2 regions of the Herbaspirillum sp. VT-16-41 genome follow, and region 1 is predicted to be linked to the other one. Evidence: predicted binding sites of a transcription regulator. Region 1 holds the regulator's gene; the other holds the start of a gene.
What was found. Region 1 encodes LexA, which represses DNA repair genes until DNA is damaged. Its sites were predicted from a motif close to ACTGTATNNNNATACAGT; they were not measured.

Region 1 (6,908 bases):
GAGAAAACTTTAGGGAAATCTTTGTTGAAACCAAGAAATTTTCGTTCCATTGAAAAAGCCGCTCGGTGCAAGCGGCTTTTTCGGAAGGGGTGAGGGAGGGCCAGAGTCCTATTGCTGCGCCTTTTCTTGTTGCAATCTGATTAACTCTTCGGCGATGCGCTTCATCACGGAGTCCCAGTCGCTGACGGCAGGCTGGCGGAACAGGCGCATGCTCGGATACCAGGGCGAATCGTCGCGGTTCTGCAGCCAGCGCCAGTCGGGGATGTGCGGGAGCAGTACCCAGGTGGGGTGGCCCATGGCGCCAGCCAGGTGCACCACCGAGGTATCCACGCTGATGACCAGGTCCAGGTTGTGGATCGCTGCGGCGGTATCGGCAAAGTCTGCGCATTGGTCACCCAGATTGTGGGCTGACCGGTCGGCGGGCAGATTCTTCAGGTCTTCCAGAGGCTTGCCCTTTTGCAGGGAGTAGAACTCGATCTTCGGGAGTCCGAACAATTGCTTGAAGGTGTCAAGGGGGATCGAACGGTGCCGATCATTGCCGTGCTCCGGATTGCCGCCCCACACCACGCCGACACGTAGATGCTGTTCCGATGTTGTTATTGCGGCAATTTTCTGGCGCCATTCTTCTGCCAGCAAGGGATCGGCTGCCAGGTAGCTGGGGAAGGAGGGGATGTCTTCCACGGTATCGGTGCCTAGCGCATAGGGCAGGCTCATCATCACGTAGGCGCAGTCGCAGGGTGGCAGCGGGTCGCTTTCCCGGATCAGGGTGACTTCTGGCGTGAACGACTGGAACAGCCGATACAGCGGATTCTTCACGTGCACCGCCACCCGGGCGCCGCGGTCCATGACCAGGCGTGCATAGCGCAGAAACTGGATGCTGTCGCCAAAGCCCTGTTCATGCATCAGGAGTATGAATTTGCCTTCCAGCGAACTCTTGCCATCCCATTTGGGAATGATCTCGAACAGTTTGTGGATGAGCTTGTAGACGTAGGCGCGCTCGCGAGTTTCCAGGCGACTCTCGTGACATTCCCAGCCTTCCTTGAGGTCGCCGTGCAACAGCAGGCTCAGGGCCAGGTTGTGCTTGGCGGTGGAATAGTTGGGACGCAATTCGAGCGCCTTGCGGAAGATCTCCACCGCCTCATGGGTGTCGCCATGGTCGTGCTTGATGGCGCCGATGTTGTTGTAGATGAGGGCTTGCTTGGGATTCAGTTCCAACGCCTTGTTGAACATGCGCATGGCATCGTCGAAGCGATCTTCGGCGGAAAAGTAGCTGGCACCCAGCTTGAGATAGCTGTTGGAGTCCTTGGGGGCGATGTCGATGACGCGCAGCAGGTGTTCGTGGGCTTCGGTGACCTTGTTCAGTTTCAGGTAGGTATCGGCAATCTTGTTGTGCGCGTAGGTATCTTCCGGGTCCAGAAGGATTGCTGTCTTGTGGGACTCCAGGGCTTCCTTGTACATCTCCATGGCATGGAAGGCTTCGCCCAGGGCGGTGTGCGAAGGGGCGAAGTTGATCTGCAGTTCCAGTGACTTGAGGATGGTTGCGACCGCCTCGTCATAGCGCTTCGCTTCCACCAGTGCCCGCCCCAGATGGGAGAGCGGGCCAGGGGCCTCTGGCTCGCGCTTGACCGCATCCTCGAAGTAGGCGATCGAGGCGTCCGGGTCGTTCTTTTCATGCAGGGCATTGGCCAGGCCGACGCGGGCCGTCCGGCTTTCCTTGTCGACTTCGATGGCGCGCTCATAGATCCTGATGGCTTCATCGATGCGATCCTGTGCCAGGAGTGCGGCTGCCAGGTTGCTCAGGTACTCGGCATTCTCCGGATCAGCCGCGATGGCCTTGCGAAGATAGTGTTCGGCATCGGCGTGCAGGCCCTCCTGCATGGCGATGAGTCCCCGTGCATGGTTGGCGAAAACCAGGGTGGGAGCGCGCCCCAGCACGGCAGTACACAGGGCCTTTGCTTCATCGACCTTGCGATTATCCAGAAGATCCAGGCATTTGCGGACATCCAGCAGGTCTTGCAGATGGGACTTGGTGGCGGCCTGGGCCTGGTTACCGTGCTTGTTGCTGCTCTTGCGCGTCGACATCGAAAGGGATCCTCTTGGTTGGGCGCATGCTTTGCGCCGGACATAGCTGTCCAGCAGAAATAATATGCGCAAGGACCGGATGCCGAAGAGGCGAATAGAAAGCAAAAAACCTTCGTTTTAGACGAAGGTTCCTTGGGAGGGGGATCGGCGCGGTGATGGGCGCCGATGCATCGGGAGCGGCGGGCTTGCTCCCTGCGGGCTCAATGCCAGCTGCGCAACAACCCGACGGCAAGCCCTTCAAGGGCAAACTGGTCGGCGTCCGGCTTGACGATGATGGGTTCGAATTCCGGATTCTCCGGGAAGAGCGTGATGACCGAGCCGGTCTTCTGGTAGCGCTTGACGGTGACCTCGTCGGCCAGTCGCGCCACCACGATCTGCCCGTTGCGCGCCTGGTCGGTCTTGCGGACCGCCAGCAGATCGCCATCGAGAATGCCGGCGTCACGCATGGACATGCCGCGCACCTTCAACAGGTAATCCGGTTTGCTGGGAAACATCGCCGGATCGACCTGGTAGGTCTTCTCGACATGCTCCTGCGCCAGGATGGGCGAGCCGGCAGCCACGCGACCGATCAGGGGCAGGCTCAACTGCATCAGGGCGGGGTGGGGCAGGGCCATCTGGCGGGCGATGCCGCCAGATGCGGGTGCGCCGGATTCACGCAGGCGGATGCCGCGCGAGGTGCCAGGGGATATTTCGATGGCGCCCTTGCGGGCCAGTGCCTGCAGATGCTCTTCAGCGGCGTTGGCGGAGCGGAAGCCCAGCTCGGCAGCGATCTCGGCGCGCGTGGGAGGGAAGCCGGTGTTCTCGATGGCGTTCTTGATCAGGTTCAGGATCTGTTCCTGGCGCGCGGTCAGTTTGAGCATGGGGTAGGCCTTTCTCTGGGGGAAGGCTGTTTGGATGAACAGTCTGTATTTTTATACAGGTGCAATCCTTGTGTCAACGGCAACATGCACTTTCTGGTACTGCAAGAACAGTTTTTCCTTTCTATATATAAATAGATGAAAGATCTTGTGCCGCATATCTGCCCGGTGCGATGGCTCCGCCTGTGTCCGCCTGACCTCGCCAGCGATAGTCGACATTGCTGTTATGCCAGAAACCTTGTATGATCTTGGGTTTTCCTCTTCCCACACCCGTCTTGACGCCGGGGTGGGCGTCTTCAATAAGTCCATAAGGAGTCTACATGCGTCATTATGAAATCGTATTTATCGTCCACCCGGACCAAAGCGAGCAAGTGCCGGCGATGATCGAGCGTTACAAGGGCATCGTCACCACCCGCGGCGGCAAGGTTCACCGTGTTGAAGATTGGGGCCGTCGTCAACTGGCCTACCAGATCCAGAAGCTGGCCAAGGCTCACTACGTCTGCCTGAACATCGAAGTCGACAGCGAAACGCTGGCCGAGATCGAAACCGGCTTCAAGTTCAACGACGCCGTCCTGCGCCACCTGACCGTCAAGATGAAGAAGGCCGAAACCGGTCCTTCCCCCATCCTGAAGGCAGTGCAGAAGGAAGACGCGGCCAAGAGCCGTACCGAAGCACCGGCAGCCTGATTGCGCTGCGATTCATAGCGGAGAGTGAACCAGCTTCAAGTCATCGCCAGTCTGGCCGAACGTGATGTATTGCGTTATACGCCGGCCGGTATTCCGATCGTGACTGCCAGGTTGCAGCATCAGTCGGAGCAGATGGAAGCTGGCATGCGTCGCCAGGTCGAATTCGAGATCGCGGCGATGGCAGCAGGAGAAATCTCCGGTGCGCTCAACAAGGCTGCGCTGGGAGAAGTTTTCCGCTTCACCGGCTTTCTGGCCCGCAGGAATCGCAACAGCAAGAGCGTCGTGTTTCATATCGTTGATTTTGGCGCTGTCCCGTCGGAAGACTGACGAGAGACTGCGCTAAAAAGACCTTACCCAATTTTTAGATACAGGAGCCAAATCATGGCATTCGGTAAAAAGTTCGATAAAAGCAAGCTGAAAAACAAGCGTCAACAGCAAAACCCGCTGTTCAAGCGCAAGAAATTCTGCCGTTTCACCGCCGCTGGCGTTGAACAGGTCGATTACAAGGACGTGGACACCCTGAAGGACTTCGTCCAGGAAAACGGCAAGATCATGCCGGCACGCCTGACCGGTACCAAGGCCCACTACCAGCGTCAAGTTGACACCGCCATCAAGCGCGCGCGTTACCTGGCCCTGCTGCCGTACACCGATCTGCACAACGCGTAATCTGCGCCGAGAAATAGGAGAAAAACATGCAAGTCATTCTGTTGGAAAAAATCGTTAATCTCGGCGGTCTGGGTGATGTCGTGCGCGTCAAGGACGGTTTCGCACGTAACTTCCTGATCCCGCAACGCAAGGCCCGTCGTGCTACCGACGCTGCCATCGCCGAATTCGAAGCCAAGCGCGCCGATCTGGAAAAGGCCGCTGCCGAGAAGCTGGCTGCTGCTCAAGCACAAGGCGAAAAGCTGACTGGTGCCACCGTGGAAGTGTCGCAGAAGGCCGGCGTTGACGGTCGTCTGTTCGGTTCCGTGACCAACTTCGACATCGCTGAAGCCCTGGGCAAGAAGGGTTTCGCCGTGGAAAAGTCGCAAGTGCGTATGCCTAACGGCCCGCTGAAGATCGTTGGCGAACACCCTGTGTCGGTTGCTCTGCACACCGACGTGGTGGTCGACGTCACAATCGCAGTGAAGGGCGAGCAAGCGTAATTCGCCTGTTTGCTGCAATTCGTTTTGCAATAGAAAAGCCGGGTTCGCCTGGCTTTTTTATTGTCATTTTGCTTCGATTCTTCCTGCCGGGAAAGCATGTTGGCCTACCATCTGCCGGGGATTGAACTTCGCATCCGTTCCTTGATGGGACTATGCGCTGCAAAAACGTCCACCTGAACCAACGGCTTCACATCAGCAGGTTATAATGCGCGCCATGAAAGAATCGTCCCGCGGCAATCCTGAATTTTTCCGCGGCCAGAAGGAGTCTTCCGATCCCCAGATCGATGCACTCCGCGTGCCGCCACACTCCATCGAGGCCGAGCAATCGGTGCTGGGCGGCCTGCTGCTGGATAACGCAGCCTGGGACCGCATCGCAGATTTCGTCAGCGCGGAAGACTTCTACCGCTACGACCACCGCATCATCTTCGAGCATATCGTCAAGCTCATCAACAGCACCAAGCCGGCGGACGTGATCACGGTCTATGAGGCCATGTCCACCAGTGGCAAGGCCGAGGAAGTCGGTGGCCTGGTCTATCTGAACGCGCTGGCGCAGAACACGCCGTCGGCGGCCAATATCCGCCGTTACGCCGAGATCGTGCGTGACCGCGGCATCCTGCGCAAGCTGATCACGGTGGCCGACGAAATTTCCGGCAATGCCTTCAACCCGCAGGGCAAGGACGTCAAGTCCATGCTCGACGAAGCCGAATCGAAGATCTTCGCCATCGCCGAAGAGGGCTCGCGCGGCTCGCAGGGCTTCATGGAAATCCAGCCGCTGCTGACCCAGGTGGTGGAGCGTATCGACGAACTCTACAACCGCGACAACACCAGCGACATCACCGGCGTGCCCACCGGCTTCATGGACCTGGACAAGATGACCTCCGGCCTGCAGCCGGGCGACCTGATCATCGTCGCCGGTCGTCCTTCCATGGGTAAGACGGCGTTCTCGATCAACATCGGCGAACACGTGGCGATCGAATCCGGCCTGCCGGTGGCGGTATTTTCCATGGAAATGGGCGGCGCCCAGCTGGCCATGCGTATGTTGGGCTCGGTCGGTCGTCTGGACCAGCACCGCCTGCGTACCGGTCGCCTGCTGGACGAGGACTGGCCGCGCCTGACGCACGCCATCCAGAAGATGAACGATGCCCAGTTCTACATCGACGAAACGCCGGCGCTGTCGCCCATCGAATTGCGCGCACGCTCGCGTCGCCTGGCGCGCCAGTGCGGCAAGCTGGGCCTGATCATCATCGACTACCTGCAGCTGATGTCGGGTAACGGTGGCAGTTCCTCGGAAAACCGCGCCTCCGAAATCTCGGAAATCTCGCGTAGTCTGAAGGGCCTGGCCAAGGAACTCAACTGCCCGGTGATTGCGCTGTCGCAGCTGAACCGCTCGCTGGAACAGCGTCCCAACAAGCGCCCGGTGATGTCTGACTTGCGCGAATCCGGTGCTATTGAGCAGGATGCCGACGTCATTTTGTTCATTTACCGGGATGAAGTTTACAATCCGGACTCGCCCGACAAGGGCACTGCGGAAATCATTATCGGCAAGCAGCGTAATGGCCCCATTGGCAGCATTCGCCTGTCTTTCCTGGGGATGTATACCAAGTACGACAACTATATCGGGAATCTGGCGCAGCCCTACGGCGGCGACTGAACGGTTGGGGTGGCGGGCAGTGATGGCCGTCACCGCACGAGGATCACGGGCGGCGCATGGCCGCTCGTGTCATGTAAGGCGGATGGCTCCCGAGGCCGTCCGTGCAGGACTGGCAGGGCGGGATTCCGGCTTCCAAGGGGGCAAGCCGCAGGCCGGTTCGAAACGGCGCCCGATTCGGGCGCTAACCATTGATGAGAGAGAAAAATGTTTGGACGATTGATGCCGACGGAAGGCAAATTCTTTGACCTTTTCAATCAGCATGCAGAGCTGGCGGTCAAGTGTGCGAAGGAAATGGTGGCGCTGATGACCAATTTCGACGACCTCGAAATCCGTGTGCACGCCATTGAAGCCGTCGAGAAGGAGGCCGACAAGGTCACGCACAATGCCATCGAGTTGCTGCACAAGACCTTCATCACCCCGCTGGACCGCGATGATATCCACCAACTGATCACCCGCATGGATGACATCCTGGACCTGCTGGAAGATG
Region 2 (6,908 bases), on a different contig from region 1:
TTTTGCAAGGGCCGGCAACGGCCGATGCTGGCCGGCAGTGCCTCGATGCGATTGTCGGTCAATACCAGCCAGCGCAACGAGGGCGGCAGGGAGTCGGCCGGCACCGTTGCGATCTGGTTGGCCTTGAAACCGATCATCTCCAGCGCCGGGCAACGGCCGAGGACAGCGGGCAATTCGGTGAACAGATTGTCGGAACAGAAGACGATGCGCAGCCGCGTCAGGCGTGGCAGGTCGTCCGGCAAGGTGCTGAGCTGGTTGCCGCTCAGATCGAGGATTTCCAGCGTATCGGCCAGGGTGAAAATCTCCGGTGGGAATTCACGCAGGCCGCAAGACAGTGAAAGCCGCGTCACGCCAGCCAACTCGCCACTACGCAATTGTTCCAGGGTATGCATGCAAAAAAGCCTGATTCGATCAAAGCGCGCAGTGTACCAGCCAAGCCCCTCCGCAAGACTTCAGTTCAGAACAGATCAAGCTGATCATCCTTGCCCCGCTTGCCCTGCCCGCCCCGGGCCGTCGGCACCAGCAACGGCCGCCGGAAACGGCTGGCATCCAGCGTGGCGAAGGCGCGGTTGCGATGGTCGATGCCCAGCCGGCGACTGGCCTTGTCGAAGCGCTGCTGCAGGAGCTCGGCCCAGACACCGGTGCCGCGCATGCGGGTGGCGAAATCGGCGTCGTAATCCTTGCCACCCCGCATGTCCTGGATGCGGTTCATCACCCGTGCCGCCCGGTCCGGGAAGTGCGCCTGCAGCCACTGCCTGAACAAGGGGCTGACTTCCCATGGCAGGCGCAGCACGATATAGCCGGCCTGGCTGGCACCGGCTTCCACGGCCGCTTCCATGACCCGCTCCAGGTCCGGCTCGGTGACGAAGGGAATCACCGGCGCAATCGATACGCTCACTGGAATACCTGCCTCGGCGAGCGTACGGATCACCCGCAGGCGCCGCGCCGGACTGGCCGCCCTGGGTTCCAGGGTGCGGGCGATGACCGGGTCCAGCGTGGTGATGGTGACGGCGGCAATGGCCTGGCGCTTGGCTGCCATCGCTGCCAGCAGGTCGATGTCACGCTCGATCAGGGACGACTTGGTGATCAGGGCCACCGGGTTTTCGCAATCGTGCAGGATCTGCAGGATGCGGCGGGTCAACTGGCGCTCGCGCTCGATGGGCTGGTAGGCGTCGGTATTGATGCCCACCGTGATGGTGTCAGGCTGATAGGACGGCCGGGCCAGCTCGCGCAGCAATAGCTCCGGGGCATTGGTCTTGGCCACCAGCCGGCTTTCGAAATCCAGGCCCGGCGAGAGGCCCAGGTAGCTGTGCGAGGGTCGGGCAAAACAGTAGATGCAGCCGTGCTCGCAGCCGCGGTAAGGATTCAGGGACAGCGAGAACGGCAAGTCGGGCGAGGCATTGCGGCTGATGATGGACTTGGCCGTCTCTTCGGTGACGATGGTCTTCAGGCGCGGCGGTTCCTCGTCCTGTTCGCCAGCATCGATGGTATCGGTCTGTTCCGCGCCAGCGGCCGGTTCACCGGTCGATGGACCATCACCGGCAAATTGCAGAAGCTGCCAGCCGTCATCGAACTCCTCGCGGTTCACCGATTCGTAGCGCCCGCGCAGGTTGGTGACCGCACCCCGCCCCTTTTGCGCCACCTGTTGGCGATGGATGAAGGTAGCCGGTGTGATGGTCGCATCATCGTCGGCCAAGGACGATGGCGCCTGCTGGTCAGGGAACGGCCGGGCGATGCCCTGCGGGAATTTGGGGAAGGAAGCCATAGCTAGCTGATTTAGCTGAACAATACTGTATATATAAACAGTATTTTGCCCACACTTCCAGCCGCCTGCAAACCCTGTTTCAATTTAGCCGGCTGCCGGATTAATCAGGTATGCTTGTTCACCCCAGGCTTCCCGAAAGATAAGAAATAGAACACCGGGCGGCCACGACGACAGGGCATAAGGACCGCAAAGGTCCAAGGAGACAAGGATGCAATACCAGGCAAACCGGCCAGGCGCCGGTGCATTGCTGGGCGCAGCGCCCCTGGTGCAGGCCACGGCCGACGGCGAGCCGGACCTGCAGGCCATTGCGCGCTCGCACCAGCGCAGTTCTTCCTACGGCATCACCCGCGGCCAGCGGCCCGATCTGGAACAGCTCTCGCGTGCCGACCTGGCGCAGACGCTGGAGGCCAGCCAGTCACTGTCCGGCCATGCCCGGCCAGTGATGGAAACCCTCTACGACCAGATTCGCAATACCCACAGCATGGTGATCCTGTCGGACGCCGAAGGCACCATCATCCATACCCTGGGCGACCGCGATTTCCTGGCCAAGGCCGACCGCGTGGCGCTCGGTCCCGGCGGACGCTGGTCGGAGCAGTTGCGCGGCACCAATGCCATCGGTACGGCCCTGTTCGAACAGAAACCGACCACGGTCCACGCCCAGCAGCACTACCTGGATGCCAACCGCTTCCTGACCTGCTCGGCGGCCCCCATCTTCGACCATCGCGGCAAGGTGCTGGGAGTGCTCGACGTGTCGGGCGAATGCGGCAGCTTCCACAAGCACACCATGGCCCTGGTGCGCATGTCGGCGCAGATGATAGAAAACCACCTGCTGGCGGGCAGTTTTCCCGATTGCATCACCCTGCACTTCCACAGCCGCGCCGAATTCGTGGGCACGCTGGTAGAGGGCATCGTCAGCTTCACGCCGGGCGGACGTTTCCTGGCGGCCAACCGCAGTGCCCAGTTCCAGCTGGGCCTGACGCTGGCGGCACTGCAGTCGCATACATTCACCTCGCTGTTCGGGGTGCCGTTGTCGCTGTTGTTCGAGCAGCACCGCAAGGCCGCGCCCGGCCTGCTGGAGCTGTGCCTGCACAATGGCATCCGCATCCACGGTCGCGCCGAATTACGGCTGCGCGACCAGCATTTCCAGAACGCCCGTGAAGCAGTCATCGAGGCGCCAGAACTCGGAACGGCGGCAGCAGCGGCAGCAGCGTCTGCACCCGCGTTGGCGCCGGTCTGCCACCCACCGGCCGTGCGCGGACCCGCTGACCTGCCCGATCTGCAGGCGCTGGAGACCGGCGACGCCCGCATGAGCGACATCATCGGCAAGCTGCGCCGGGTGATCGACCGCGCCATCCCGGTCTTGATCACCGGCGAGACCGGCACCGGCAAGGAGTGGCTGGCGCAGGCCATCCACCGCGCCAGCGCCTGTTCGCGTAGGGCGCAAAGCCAGGGGATGGCGGCGCCCTTCGTGGCGGTCAACTGCTCGGCCATTCCGGAAAACCTGATCGAAGCCGAACTGTTCGGCTATGAAGACGGCGCCTTCACCGGCGCGCGCCGCAAGGGTGCCATCGGCAAGATCGCGCAAGCCCAGGGCGGCACACTGTTCCTCGATGAAATCGGCGACATGCCATTGTCACTGCAGGGTCGTTTGTTGCGGGTGCTGCAGGAGCGCGCCGTCACGCCGCTGGGCAGCCAGCGTGTGATCCCCGTGGAGTTCGCACTGGTGTGCGCCACCAACCAGCCGCTGCGCGAGATGGCAGCGCGCCATGCCTTCCGCGAAGACCTGTACTACCGCATCAATGGCTTGCAGGTCAGGCTGCCGGCCCTGCGCGAACGCAGCGATCTGGATTGCCTGATCGAGCGCATCCTGCAGGAAGAAGGCGGCCCGCAGGCGCCGCGCTTCGATGCCCAGGCCCTGGCGCTGCTGCATGCCAGCCGCTGGCCGGGCAACCTGCGGCAATTGTCCAACCTGGTCCGCACCGCGCTGGCCATGGCCGAGGGCGAAGCGGCCATCAGCCTGCAGCACCTGCCGGACGACTTCCTGGAAGACGCGGCGGCCAGCTCCCCGCTGGCCAGCGTTGACGACGAACCACCCTCTCCGCCACTTTCCATGCAGGACACGGAATGGGCCGCCATCGAACGCGCACTGCGCACGCATGACGGCAATGTCAGCGCCGCCGCCAAGGCGCTCGGGGTGTCGCGCAATACGCTGTACCGGCGCTTCAAGTCACGCGGGCACTGAGCGGTTCCAAAGCGTCATATTCTTCATCGGAAAACAGCCGCGAGCGCGTCAGGAAGCGCTTGCCGCTGCCATTCTCCAGCGAGAACATGCCACCGTTGCCATTGACCACGTCAATGATCAGCTGCGTGTGCTTCCAGTACTCGAACTGGTCGGCGCCGATGTAGAACGGCACGCCGTCGATCTCCCCCAGGTACACATCGGTGTCGCCCAAGGTGAAGTCTCCTTCGGGGTAGCACATTGGCGCGCTGCCATCACAGCAGCCGCCGGACTGGAAGAAGATCAAAGCGCCATGGCGTGTCTTCAACTGGCGCAGCAGTGCCACCGTGGCGTCGGTGGCGGTAACCCGGGGTAAGGCGCTCATCGGCATGCTCCTGGAAAGTCCACATAAAAAAGGCGCCGGCCGTGGGAGAACGGACCGGCGCCCAAGCTGCCTTGCTGCAAGGAGCCAAGGAGACAAACGAAGGATAGAAACCCGATCAGAAGAAGCCCAGCGCCTTGGGGCTGTAGCTGACCAGCAGGTTCTTGGTCTGCTGGTAGTGGTCCAGCATCATCTTGTGGTTTTCACGACCGATGCCGGATTGCTTGTAGCCACCGAAGGCCGCATGCGCCGGATACAGGTGATAGCAGTTGGTCCACACGCGCCCGGCCTGGATCTCGCGCCCCATGCGGAAGGCACGCGTACCATCGCGGGTCCACAGGCCGGCGCCCAGGCCGTACAGGGTATCGTTGGCGATGGCCAGGGCCTCTTCCTCGTCCTTGAAGGTGGTCACCGAGACCACGGGGCCGAAGATTTCTTCCTGGAAGATACGCATCTTGTTGTTGCCCTGGAAGACGGTCGGCTTGACGTAGTAACCCGAGGCCAGGTCGCCGCCCAGTTCTTCACGGCCGCCACCGGCCAGCACCTTGGCGCCTTCCTGCTTGCCGATGTCGATGTAGGAGAGGATCTTTTCCAGCTGCTCCTGCGAGGCTTGCGCGCCGATCATGGTGCTCTTGTCCAGCGGGTTGCCCTGCTTGATGGCAGCCACGCGCTTCAAGGCGCGCTCGATGAAGCGCTCGTAGATCGATTCCTGCACCAGCACGCGCGAGGGGCAGGTGCAGACCTCACCCTGGTTCAGCGCGAACATGGCGAAGCCTTCCAGGGCCTTGTCGAAGAAGTCGTCATCCTTGTCCAGCACGTCGGCGAAGAAGATATTGGGCGACTTGCCGCCCAGCTCCAGGGTCACCGGGATCAGGTTCTGCGAGGCGTATTGCATGATCAGGCGACCGGTGGTGGTCTCGCCGGTGAAGGCGATCTTGGCGATGCGCTTGTTGGAGGCCAGCGGCTTGCCGGCTTCCACGCCGAAGCCCTGCACGATGTTGACCACGCCCGGCGGGATCAGGTCGGCGATCAGTTCGATCAGCACCATGATGGAGGCCGGCGTCTGTTCGGCCGGCTTCAACACCACGCAATTGCCCGCAGCCAGCGCCGGGGCCAGCTTCCACACCGCCATCAGGATGGGGAAGTTCCAGGGAATGATCTGGCCCACCACGCCTAGCGGCTCATGGAAGTGATAGGCATAGGTGTCGTTGTCGATGGTGCCGATGCTGCCTTCCTGGGTGCGCACGGCGGCGGCGAAGTAGCGGAAATGGTCGATCGCCAGCGGGATGTCCGCGGCCATGGTTTCGCGGATGGGCTTGCCGTTGTCCAGGGTCTCGGCGGTGGCCAGCAGCTCCAGGTTGGCTTCCATGCGGTCGGCGATCTTCAACAGCAGGTTGGCGCGATCGGTGGGTGAGGTCTTGCCCCAGCTCTTCTTGGCGGCATGGGCGGCGTCCAGCGCCAGCTCCACGTCCTCGGCGCTGGAACGGGCCACCTCACAGAAGGCGCGTCCGATCACCGGGCTGATGTTCTCGAAGTATTCCCCCTTCACCGGCGGGACGAATTTGCCGCCGATGAAGTTGTCGTAACGTTGCTTGAAAGGGTCACGTACGCCGAGTTTGCTGATGTCTGCCAGGTTCATGTCGTCTCCGTTATGGTGATGGTTGAAATCCCGCACGCATCGATGGCCGCGGCGGGCGTTCGACCTCCTGAGGGGCAAATCGCATGCCAGCCGCCAGAGGCCCGTCCCAGGCGGCCCACCGGCCTGTGCCACCGGTGTGGCGCTGTCACGCTGTGTCAGACTGGCGCAATCCGTCACGCCACGGCGCAACAGACTGCAACAGCTTTCTGGCTGCAATGGACGTAAAAAAACCGGCCAGCGGCCGGTTTCGGGGAGAGCGGAACCTGCTCAGACGGCATCGGGACCGGTTTCACCGGTACGGATACGGATCACCTGCTCCACTTCCTGCACGAAGATCTTGCCATCGCCGATCTTGCCGGTGCGGGCAGCCTTGATGATGGCATCCACCGCCTGCTCCACCACCTTGTCATCGACCACCACCTCGATCTTGACCTTGGGCAGGAAATCGACCACGTATTCGGCGCCGCGATACAGCTCGGTATGCCCCTTCTGACGACCGAAGCCCTTCACTTCGGTGACCGTCAGGCCCGTGACGCCGACTTCGGCGAGGGATTCACGCACCTCGTCCAGCTTGAACGGTTTGATGATGGCGGTCACTTGTTTCATGGCAATTCCTCTCTTGGTATGTCGTAAAGAAACGATCGGTTGCGATCTGTTGAATAGCGGGTGCTGCGATGTTGTTCTTTTAGGGACAGGGACGTGGCCCCCTGCCCACTTGTACATTGTCAATCAGGCTCGCGCAGCTTTCAACCACCCTGCGCAAGCGAGCCCTCAAAAAGCCGGTTTCAGCCCTCCAGATCCGGAATCCGCTCCAGATCCTGCAGCCACACGGTGGCCTCGCCATCACTGGGGGCGCGCCAGTCGCCGCGGGGCGAGAGCGAGCCGCCAGTGCCGACCTTGGGCG

Region 2: a site for LexA is predicted at 1,790-1,807, ahead of BTM36_RS26245 (PA0069 family radical SAM protein). Genes of this name have one in related genera too.

The regions. Positions count from the first base shown of each region.
Region 1 covers NZ_MUXB01000114.1:155,260-162,167, forward strand. Annotated here, with positions in the region: gene BTM36_RS16010 (tetratricopeptide repeat protein) at 109-2,082, opposite strand; gene lexA (transcriptional repressor LexA) at 2,283-2,942, opposite strand; gene rpsF (30S ribosomal protein S6) at 3,260-3,625, shown strand; gene priB (primosomal replication protein N) at 3,650-3,952, shown strand; gene rpsR (30S ribosomal protein S18) at 4,007-4,291, shown strand; gene rplI (50S ribosomal protein L9) at 4,318-4,770, shown strand; gene BTM36_RS16040 (replicative DNA helicase) at 4,985-6,421, shown strand; gene BTM36_RS16045 (DUF47 domain-containing protein) at 6,626-6,908, shown strand, end outside.
Region 2 covers NZ_MUXB01000183.1:136,417-143,324, reverse strand. Annotated here, with positions in the region: gene BTM36_RS26250 (leucine-rich repeat-containing protein kinase family protein) at 1-392, opposite strand, end outside; gene BTM36_RS26245 (PA0069 family radical SAM protein) at 458-1,765, opposite strand; gene BTM36_RS26240 (sigma-54-dependent Fis family transcriptional regulator) at 1,974-4,007, shown strand; gene BTM36_RS26235 (DUF779 domain-containing protein) at 3,988-4,368, opposite strand; gene adh (aldehyde dehydrogenase) at 4,484-6,004, opposite strand; gene BTM36_RS26225 (P-II family nitrogen regulator) at 6,272-6,610, opposite strand; gene BTM36_RS26220 (NAD(+) synthase) at 6,790-6,908, opposite strand, start outside.